Skermanella sp. TT6: one gene and its partner. The main gene of each other region encodes a partner of the protein of the gene in region 2 in a complex. Links are inferred from orthologs where the notes say so. Each region holds a gene or a part of one and is shown on either strand. Other genes may lie near its edges.

Region 1 (4,162 bases), 3.0 Mb from region 2 along the record:
ATCCGCCACAGGACGTCGGCCAGCGGCATGGCGCCGTCCAGCACCTGCTGCATGGCCTTCGGCCCTTCCTTCCTCAGCAGGCTGTCAGGATCGTCGCCGCCGACCATGAAGGCCACGCGGACCGAATGGTCCGGCAGCAGGTGGGGCAACACCCGCTCGACCGCGCGGTGGGCGGCGCGCTGGCCGGCGGGATCTCCGTCGAAGCAGAGCACCGGAACCCGGCGCCCCGGAGGTGCCAGCTTCCACAGTTCCAGGATCTGGGTTTCGGTCAGGGCCGTACCGAGCGGCGCCACGGCTCCGTCGAAGCCGGCGCGGACCAGGGCGATGACGTCCATGTAGCCTTCGACCACGATGATCGGCTGGCCGTCGGCCGCCGCCTGCCGGGCGCGGCTCATGTTGTAGAGCAGCCGGCCCTTGTGGAAGAGCGGGTTGTCGGCGGAGTTGATGTATTTGGGTCCGTCGCCTTCCATGATGCGGCCGCCGAAGGCTACGACCCGGCCGCGCCGGTCGGTGACCGGGAACATCACGCGGTTGCGGAAGAAGGAGAAGGCGCCGCCGCCATAGTCCGACGCCCTGACGACGCCGGCTTCCAGCATATCCTCCTCCTTGAAGCCCTCCCGCGCCAGATGGACGCGCAGGGCGTTGCCGTCGGCCGGGGCGAAGCCGAGACGGAAGCGGACCATCGTCTCCTCGTCCAGACCCCGGCTCTTCAGGTAGTCGAACGCGGCATGGCCGCCGGGGCCGACAAGCTGCTTCTCGAACCAGCGGCAGGTCGCCTCCACCAGGTCATGGAGCGATTTCTGCCGCTCGAAGCGTTGCCGATCCTCCGGAGTGGCCTGGGGCACCTGCAACCCGGCCTCCGAGGCCAGCTGCTCGACCGCTTCGGGGAAGGCCAGGTTGTCGTGGCGCATCGCGAACCCGATGATGTCGCCGTGGGCGCCGCAACCGAAGCAGTGGAAGAAGCCCTTCTGGTCGTTGACGTAGAAGCTGGGCGTCTTCTCGTTGTGGAACGGGCACGGCGCCTTGAATTCCCGACCCGCCCGGATCAGACGCATCCGTTTCCCGACCACGTCGGAGAGCGGCAGACGCGCCCTCAGCTCTTCAAGGAATTGGGGAGGAAACGCCATGGCGCCTGCGCATCACCTTCGATACTTGGATAGCCGGATCATGGCGAGGTCCGCTCCGGGATTGCGGGGAAAGGGTCCGCGCCGACCGGTTGCCGAGGGCCGGCATCCCCGGAACGGTAAGTCATGATTGGTTAACAGGCCATAAAGGAAATGGATCGGGAAAATGTCGTCAGACCAGCGACGCCTTCACGAAGCCGCTGGCCTTGCCGAAATCCATCTGGCCGGCGTAGCGGGTGCGCAGCTCGGCCATGGTCCGCCCCATGTCCTTGATGCCGGTCGCGCCGATATCCTTGATCACGGTATCGACCGCGCCGCGGATCTCGTCCTCGCTGAACTGCTTGGGCAGGAAAGTCTCGATGACCCCGATCTCCTCCCGCTCCTGCTCGGCCAGTTCGAGCCTGCCGCCCTGCTCGTACAGGGCGATGGCTTCGCGGCGCTGCTTGATCATGGTCTGGAGCATGGACAGGATCTCGTCCTCGTCGATCCCGTCGGTGACCCCGCGCCCCCGCGCGGCGATGTCACGGTCCTTGAGAGCCGCCAGGATCAGGCGCAGCGTCGAGACGGCGCGCTGGTTCTTGGACCGCATCGCCTCTTTCAAGGCCTCGTTGAGCCGGCTGCGGAACATCGTGTGGAGTCCTCGTGAAGCAAATTTTACAGAATGATAGCGAATGTCGGCCCGGTCCGCCAGCGGCGCCGCGGCATGCCCGCCGCCCGCCCCGTCGGCGCCGCAAGGACACCGCATCCTATTGACCGGGCGCCCGCCATGGTCTAATCGCACGCCGTCGGTTCCAACCGCGATCGGCTCCGGGCAAAGGTTCGGATCCGGCCGCGGGTTGACGCGTGCCCTCCTGCCGACCAAATCGGGGCGGGAGCGGCCGAAGTCCGAGCCGCATCAGGTAATGCGCCCGCAGGGGCGGTCAATATGGGGTCTGTCACCGATGTCCGAAAACATTTCCGCCGCCCCGGCGCCGAGCGCCGCCGAAGCGTCGCGTCCGGACGGCGCCACCGCCGTCCTCGTCCTGGCCGATGGAACGGTGCTGTGGGGGCGCGGGCTGGGTGCGGTGGGCGCATCGGTCGGTGAGGTCTGCTTCAACACGTCGATGACCGGCTACCAGGAAATCCTGACCGATCCCAGCTATGCCGGGCAGATCATCACCTTCACCTTCCCCCATATCGGCAACACGGGCGCCAACGGCGAGGATATCGAGACGGTCACCCCGGCGGCCCGCGGCCTGGTGCTTCGCGCCGACGTCACCGAGCCATCGAACTGGCGGGCTACCCGCCACCTGGACGACTGGCTGAAGAGCTTCGACCTGATCGGCATCTCGGGCGTCGACACCCGGCGGCTGACCCGGCGCATCCGCGACGGCGGCGCGCCGACCGGCGTGATCGCCCACGCCCCGGACGGCCGGTTCGACCTGGAGGCACTGGTCGCCCAGGCGCGGCAATGGCCGGGCCTGGAAGGCATGGACCTCGCCAAGGACGTTTCCTGCCGCCAGACCTATTCCTGGAACGAGGGGATGTGGAAGCTCGGCCAGGGTTACGCGACGCAGGAGAACCCGCGCCACCACGTGGTCGCGATCGACTACGGCGCCAAGCGCAACATCCTGCGCTGCCTCGCCGGGACCGGCGCCAAGGTGACGGTGGTGCCTGCGACCGCCACGGTCGAGGACGTGATGCGCCACAAGCCGGACGGCGTCTTCCTGTCCAACGGCCCGGGCGACCCGGCCGCCACCGGGACCTATGCCGTGCCGACGATCCGCGGCCTGATCGATACCGGCGTGCCGATGTTCGGCATCTGCCTGGGTCACCAGTTGATGGCGCTGGCCCTTGGCGCCGAGACCGAGAAGATGCCCCGCGGCCACCGCGGCGCCAACCACCCGGTCAAGGACCTGGAGACCGGAAGGGTCGAGATCACCAGCCAGAACCACGGCTTCGTGGTCAAGCCGGACAGCCTTCCCGCGGACGTGGAGGTGACCCATGTCAGCCTGTTCGACGGCACCAACGAGGGGCTGAAGGTCAAGGGCAAGCCGATCTTCTCGGTCCAGTACCATCCCGAAGCCTCGCCCGGCCCGGAGGACAGCCACTATCTGTTCCACCGTTTCGTGGACCTGATCGACAAGCAGGGCTGACCGGCCTCGCCGCGGAACGGACGGACGAAGGTGCCCATCCATTCCGCGGCCTGCCAACCCTACCCGACGATCCCGCGCCGGAACGCCCGGGATAGCTCGATCACCCGGGTCGTCTCCCCCCACTCGACCAGTTCCGCGACCTGATCCGGCGTCGCCCACCGCGCATCCATCGCGTCGTCGGCCGCGACCGGATCGCCCTCCGGACACTCGGCCAGCACCTCGACCAGCGTGTAGTGGAACTGGACCTCGCCTTCGGGATCGCGGCTGATCGAATCCAGCGCCGTCACGACCGCCTGCGGCTCGACCGCAAGGCCGGTCTCTTCCAGCACCTCCCGAGCCGCCGCCTCGAACAGGGTCTCGCCGACCGATTGCGCACCGCCCGGCAATCCCCATTGGCCGAGCCGGGGGGCGCGGCCCCTGCGGATCAGGAGCACCCGCTCGCCCTGCCAGACGACCACGCCGACGCCGACCCACGGGCGGTCCGGATATTCCCGGTCCGAATATGTCCGACGGGGCGAAGTCACGACTTGAACCGCTCGTCCACCTGGACACGATAGCCATTGGCGAGCCGGTTGGTCTCGTTCGCCATCCCGACCACCGCCAGCAACTCGCCGAGCATCTCGTCGGTCATGCCGGCCTTGCGGGCCGCCGCCGTGTGGGAGGCGATGCAGTATTTGCAGTTGTTGGTGGCGCTGACCGCCAGATAGACCATTTCCTTGGTCAGCGGATCCAGCGCGCCGGGCGCCATGACCTCCTTGATGCTTTCCCAGGTGCGCCTCAGCGTCGGCGGATGATTGGCCAGGACCTTCCAGAAATTGTTGATCAGGTCCGTCTTGCGGGTCGCCATGATGTCGTCATAGACGGCGCGAACTTCGGGACTGGCGTCCTCGTACTCGACCATCT
Region 2 (6,181 bases):
GATCCTGGGCTACAGCCAGCGCGAGACGGTCGTCTCGGACTTGGCGAAAGCCCGCGAGGCCCAGGGCGCCTTCCGCTCGAAGATCGAGACGTCCTCGTTCGACGAGATCCTGGGCGACCAGGACCTGCTGGCTTTCGCCACGGCCGGCGGCCGCACCGCCTTCGCCGACAACTGCGCGGCCTGCCACGCGGCCGGCGGCGCCGGTGCCAAGGGTTACCCGACGCTGGCCGACGACGACTGGCTGTGGGGCGGCAAGGCGGAAGACATCCACACCACCCTGCTGCACGGCATCCGGTCGACCAACGACGAGGACACCCGCATCTCCGAGATGCCCAAGTTCGGCGCCGACCAGCTGCTGACCCGTCCGCAGATCGACGACACGGCCGAGTACGTCCTGTCGCTGACCGGCCGGGAGACTGACAAGGCCGCCGCCGGCCGCGGCGCCGCCGTATACGCGGAGAACTGCGCCTCCTGCCACGGCGAGAAGGGCGAGGGGATGCGGGAAGTCGGGGCTCCCCGGCTGAACGACAACATCTGGCTCTATGGCGGCGACAAGAAGACCGTCGTCGAGACGATCACCTATGCCCGCGCCGGCGTCATGCCGGCCTGGAGCAGCCGTCTGGACCCGGTCACGATCAAGCAGCTCGCGGTCTACGTCCACAGCCTGGGCGGCGGCGAGAAGTAAGAGGCTCCTCCCGCAAGGGTCGGCACCTGGGCAACGCCGGGGAAGTCCGCTTCCCCGGCGTTCGCTTTTCCGCGGCTGCCCGCCGCGAACCATTTCTTCACTCCATCCGTGTTAATCCGTGGATATCCGTGTCCATCCGTGATCCTGCCCCTCCGTCCGGCAGGAGCCGCACCGGGTATCCCGACGATGCGCCGCCCGTACTTCCTGATACCCGCATTCCTGCTTGCGCTGATGCCTGGGCCGTCCCGGGCGGAGCAGCAGAGCCTCGACCGCACCGCGCCGCCGCATTTCGAGGCGTTCCCGGTCTCCCCCTGGCCGCCGGACTGGCTGTACCCGTTCCGCGCGACTCCGATCCGGCCGGAGCGGATCGTCTACCGCCTCAAGGGCAGCGTCCGCCAAGTGGCCAAGGTCGATCCGGTCCTGTCCAAGGCCTGCCGCCGGGGGGCCTTCGTCCAGCGGCTCAACTGGATCTTCCGGGTGCAGTCGGCCGACGACCGGCCTTACGGCATCGGCTGGGGATCCGGCGTCAACCTGCACGATCCGGAAAAGCGCAGCACGCTCGACAAGGTCTACCTGTTCGACCGGCAGGACACCGGGCTGTGCGCCGTCTGGGTGGCGCCGCTGGAGACCCTTCGCCGCTATCTCGATCCCAGCCCCGCCCGCTGAACCGCCGCGCCGAGCGTGGCGCTCCAACGCGCGAAGCGCGACGCTCCCACGCGTGCGCCCAAGGCAATCCTGCAATCACCGGGCAACGTCGCGCTTCCCGCGGCGGACTTGAGCCTCTATATAGGGGCGGGCCGCCACTCCGGGGTCTTCAGCGGTCGGATCGGCGTGCCAGTCATTCGAACCTTCTCCCTGTTCTTCCGGGGAGGGGATTTTTGTTGCGCCTGAAGTTACCAGAGCCCGAGCGCCATGCCAAAACGTACCGACATCAAGTCCATCGCCATCATCGGCGCCGGCCCCATCGTCATCGGCCAGGCTTGCGAGTTCGATTATTCCGGCGTCCAGGCCTGCAAGGCCCTGCGCGCCGAAGGGTACCGGGTCATCCTGGTGAACTCCAACCCGGCCACCATCATGACCGACCCCAACCTGGCCGACGCGACCTATATCGAGCCGATCACGCCGGCCACGGTCGCCAAGATCCTGGAGAAGGAGCGGCCGGACGCGCTGCTGCCGACCATGGGCGGCCAGACCGCGCTGAACACCGCGATAGCCCTGGACGACGACGGCACGCTGGCGCGCCTGGGCATCGAGATGATCGGCGCCAACAAGCAGGTGATCGCCAAGGCCGAGGACCGGCTGCTGTTCCGCGACGCCATGGACAAGATCGGGTTGGAAAGCCCGCGCAGCCGCATGGTCCGCTCCTTCGACGAGGCGCTTGAAGCGCTGGCCGAGACCGGCCTGCCCGCGATCATCCGCCCCAGCTTCACGCTGGCCGGCACCGGCGGCGGCATCGCCTACAACAGGGCCGAGTTCGAGGAGATCGTGCGCGGCGGCCTGCGCGCGTCGCCCACCCGCGAGGTGCTGATCGAGGAGTCGGTGCTGGGCTGGAAGGAATACGAGATGGAGGTCGTGCGCGACGGCGCCGACAACTGCATCATCGTCTGCGCCATCGAGAACATCGACCCGATGGGCGTCCATACCGGCGACAGCATCACCGTGGCGCCGGCGCTGACGCTGACCGACAAGGAATACCAGATCATGCGCAACGCCTCGATCGCGGTGCTGCGCGAGATCGGGGTCGATACCGGCGGGTCGAACGTGCAGTTCGCCGTCAACCCGGCCGACGGCCGCATGGTCGTGATCGAGATGAACCCGCGCGTCAGCCGCTCCTCCGCGCTGGCGTCCAAGGCGACCGGCTTCCCGATCGCCAAGGTCGCCGCCAAGTTGGCGGTGGGGTACCGGCTTGACGAGCTGGACAACGACATCACCGGCGTCACGCCCGCCTCGTTCGAGCCGACGATCGACTATGTCGTCACCAAGATGCCGCGCTTCACCTTCGAGAAGTTCCCCGGCACCGAGCCCCTGCTGACCACCTCCATGAAGTCGGTCGGCGAGGCCATGTCGATCGGCCGCACCTTCGCCGAGTCGGTGCAGAAGGCGCTGCGGTCGATGGAGACCGGCCTGACCGGCTTCAACGAGGTGCTGATCGGCGACGGCAATCCCGACCCTCTGACCGTCCGGGCGGCGCTGAGCCGTCCGACGCCGGACCGGCTGCTGGTGATCGCCCAGGCGTTCCGGCACGGCCTGAGCGTCGACGAGGTCCAGGCCGCCTGCAAGTACGATCCCTGGTTCCTGGAGCAGATCCAGGCGATCGTCGCGGCGGAGACCGCCGTCCGCACCGGCGGCTTGCCCGCCGACCGGCAGGGTTGGCTGCGCCTCAAGCAGGCCGGCTTCAGCGATGCCCGGCTGGCCGAGCTGGTCGGCACCGCCGAGGCGGAGGTCGCGGCGGCGCGCCGCGCGCAGGGCGTCACGCCGGTCTACAAGCGGATCGACACCTGCGCTGCGGAGTTCGCTTCCCAGACGCCCTACATGTACTCGACATACGAGGCCGACGGCTTCGGCGGCGCCGAGTGCGAGGCCGAGCCGTCGGACCGCAGGAAGGTGATCATCCTGGGCGGCGGCCCCAACCGCATCGGCCAGGGCATCGAGTTCGACTATTGCTGCGTCCACGCCGCCTACGCGCTGCACGAGGCCGGGCACGAGACCATCATGGTCAACTGCAACCCGGAGACGGTATCGACCGACTACGACACCTCCGACCGGCTCTATTTCGAGCCGCTGACCGCCGAGGACGTGATCGAGCTGGTCCGGGTCGAGCAGAGCCGGGGCGAGGTGCTGGGCGTGATCGTCCAGTTCGGCGGCCAGACGCCGCTGAAGCTGGCGCGCGACCTGGAAGCCGCCGGCATCCCCATCCTGGGCACTTCGCCCGACGCGATCGACCTGGCGGAGGATCGCGAGCGGTTCCAGCAGCTGCTGCACAGGCTGGGCCTGCACCAGCCGGCCAACGGCCTCGCCCGCTCCCTGGAGGAGGCTGAGGAGGTGGCCGCCCGGATCGGCTTCCCCGTGGTGATCCGGCCCAGCTACGTGCTGGGCGGCCGCGCCATGGAGATCGTCCACGACATGGCGGGCCTGAAGCGCTACATGGGCTCCGCCGTCAAGGTCTCGGGCAAGAACCCGGTGCTGATCGACAGCTACCTGCAGGACGCCATCGAGGTGGACGTGGACGCCGTCCGCGACGGCACCCGGGTCTATGTCGCCGGCATCATGGAGCATATCGAGGAGGCCGGCATCCACTCCGGCGACAGCGCCTGCGCGCTGCCGCCCTATTCGCTGCCGTCCGACGTGGTCGCCGACATCTCCCGGCAAGCCGGCATGCTGGCGGAGGCGCTGGACGTGATCGGGCTGATGAACGTGCAGTTCGCGGTCAAGGGCACCCAGGTCTACATCCTGGAGGTCAACCCGCGGGCCAGCCGCACGGTGCCCTTCGTCGCCAAGGCGACCGGCACGCCGATCGCCAAGATCGCGGCGCGGGTCATGGCCGGCGAGAAGCTGGACGCGTTCGACCTCAAGGGACCCAATCCGCCGCACACCGCGGTGAAGGAGGCGGTCTTCCCGTTCGCCCGCTTCCCCAACGTGGACATCATCCTGGGGCCGGAGATGAAGTCGACCGGCGAGGTCATGGGGCTGGACAAGGATTTCAGCCGCGCCTTCGCGAAGGCCCAGTCCGGCGCCGGAGTCGTCCTGCCGCTGTCGGGCGGGGTCTTCATCTCGGTCAAGGACCACGACAAGGCGGCGATGGTGCCGATCGCGGCCAAGCTTCGCGAGATGGGCTTCTCCCTGCTCGCCACGGCGGGAACCGCGAAGGCGTTCGGCGAGGCCGGGATCCCGGTGACCCGGGTCAACAAGGTGCTCGAAGGGCAACCGCACATCGTCGATGCAATGATCAACGGCGACGTGCAATTGGTTTTCAACACGACCGACGGCGCGCAGGCCATGTCCGACAGCTTCAGCTTGCGCCGGACCGCACTCGTCAATAACATTCCCTATTACACGACCGTCGCGGGGGCGCGGGCTGCCGTCGAGGCTATCTCGGCGCTTCGGAGTGGTAGCCTTGACGTGGCACCGCTCCAGTCCTACCTGAGCGGGTCGTACTAAGGGGATCGAGGCTCCCGGCGCGGCTGATCTGGCCGCGCCGCAGTCTTCTTCAGCGTCGAGTGGACCGGGAAATGGAAAAAGTTCCAATGACGGCGGCGGGCTACAACCGCCTCCAAGAGGAGTTAAGGCACCTGAAAACGATCGAGCGGCCGGCGGTCATCAAGGCCATCGCGGAAGCGCGGGAGCACGGCGATCTTTCCGAGAACGCCGAGTACCATGCGGCGCGCGAGCGGCAGAGCTTCATCGAAGGGCGGGTGCTCGAACTGGAGGACAAGATCAGCCGCGCGGAGGTGATCGACGTCTCGAAGCTTTCGGGTGACGCCGTCAAGTTCGGCGCGACGATCACGGTCGCCGACGAGGACACCGACGAGGAGACCACGTATCAGATCGTGGGCCAGGACGAGAGCGACATCAAGCAGGGCCTGCTGTCGGTCAGCTCCCCGCTGGCGCGGGCGCTGATCAACAAGACCGTGGGCGACATGGTCGAGGTGCCGACCCCCGGCGGCTCGAAGAGCTACGAGGTCGTGAAGGTCGAGTTCCGCTGAGGCGCCTCGACGCCTGACGCTCGACTGCCACGCCACGGACTGCCATGAAAAAATGCGGGCGAAAGCCCGCATTTTCTTTTTGCGGCATCTTCTTTTCCGGGGTTCCGGCAGGCGGCGCTCCCGCCCCTATTCCTCCTCCTCCAGTTCCTCCTCGTCCGGCAGGTCGCCGATCTCGGTGTCGATGGGAACGCCCGGCAGGGCCTTGGAGGTGCGGATCGCCAGCGCCGACTTGACGTGGCTGACGTTGGGCGCGCTGGTCAGCTTGGTGGTGAGGAAGCGCTGGTAGGAGTCCCAGTCCTCCGCCACGATCTTCAGCAGGAAGTCCGTCTCGCCCGCGAGCATGTTGCACTCGCGCACCAGCGGCCAGCTATTGACCAACTCCTCGAATTTCTTTAGGTCCGCTTCGGCTTGGCTGGTCAGCCCCACGTGGGCGAAGACGGTCACGCCGTAACCGAGGGCTTCGGGGTTGATGTCGGCATGGTAGCCACGAATGAATCCGGCCTCTTCCAGGGCGCGGACGCGCCGAAGGCAGGGCGGCGCCGAGATGCCCGCGCGCCGCGCGAGCTCGACGTTGGTCATGCGACCGTCGGCTTGAAGGTCGCGCAGGATGCGCCGGTCAATCCGGTCGAGTTTGACTCGCCGCATGGTCTTCTCTTGTAGCCCCTCGGGATGAATTGGAAAGGATATTACACAGAGCACTGGTTTACGCCAAGACAGAGCCGTCTTACAAGTGCGAAACTTTATAATAGGCGGATTGTGCTATCGACGCCCCCGGTCAGCAACCACGAAGGCC

The links.
Region 1: the proteins of carB (region 2) and carA are in contact, whole or in part, in a solved structure (PDB 1KEE), measured with the Escherichia coli proteins. The link is inferred for Skermanella sp. TT6 from one-to-one orthologs.

Annotation. Positions count from the first base shown.
Region 1 is NZ_CP067420.1:3,026,964-3,031,125, forward strand. The notes cover bases 1,213-4,162. They hold carA (glutamine-hydrolyzing carbamoyl-phosphate synthase small subunit), read left to right. Parts: upstream 1,213-2,065; coding sequence 2,066-3,259; downstream 3,260-4,162. Other genes in these bases: IGS68_RS14310 (GatB/YqeY domain-containing protein), read right to left, coding at 1,297-1,752; IGS68_RS14320 (NUDIX hydrolase), read right to left, coding at 3,319-3,783; IGS68_RS14325 (carboxymuconolactone decarboxylase family protein), read right to left, coding at 3,780-4,160. Also shown: dnaG (DNA primase), read right to left, coding at 1-1,127. UniProt on the Escherichia coli protein: Small subunit of the glutamine-dependent carbamoyl phosphate synthetase (CPSase).
Region 2 is NZ_CP067420.1:56,671-62,851, forward strand. The notes cover bases 1,287-5,043. They hold carB (carbamoyl-phosphate synthase large subunit), read left to right. Parts: upstream 1,287-1,597; coding sequence 1,598-4,843; downstream 4,844-5,043. Other genes in these bases: IGS68_RS00240 (hypothetical protein), read left to right, coding at 1,287-1,351; greA (transcription elongation factor GreA), read left to right, coding at 4,915-5,043. Also shown: ccoP (cytochrome-c oxidase, cbb3-type subunit III), read left to right, coding at 1-685; more of IGS68_RS00240, read left to right, coding at 872-1,286; more of greA, read left to right, coding at 5,044-5,388; IGS68_RS00255 (Lrp/AsnC family transcriptional regulator), read right to left, coding at 5,515-6,033. UniProt on the Escherichia coli protein: Large subunit of the glutamine-dependent carbamoyl phosphate synthetase (CPSase).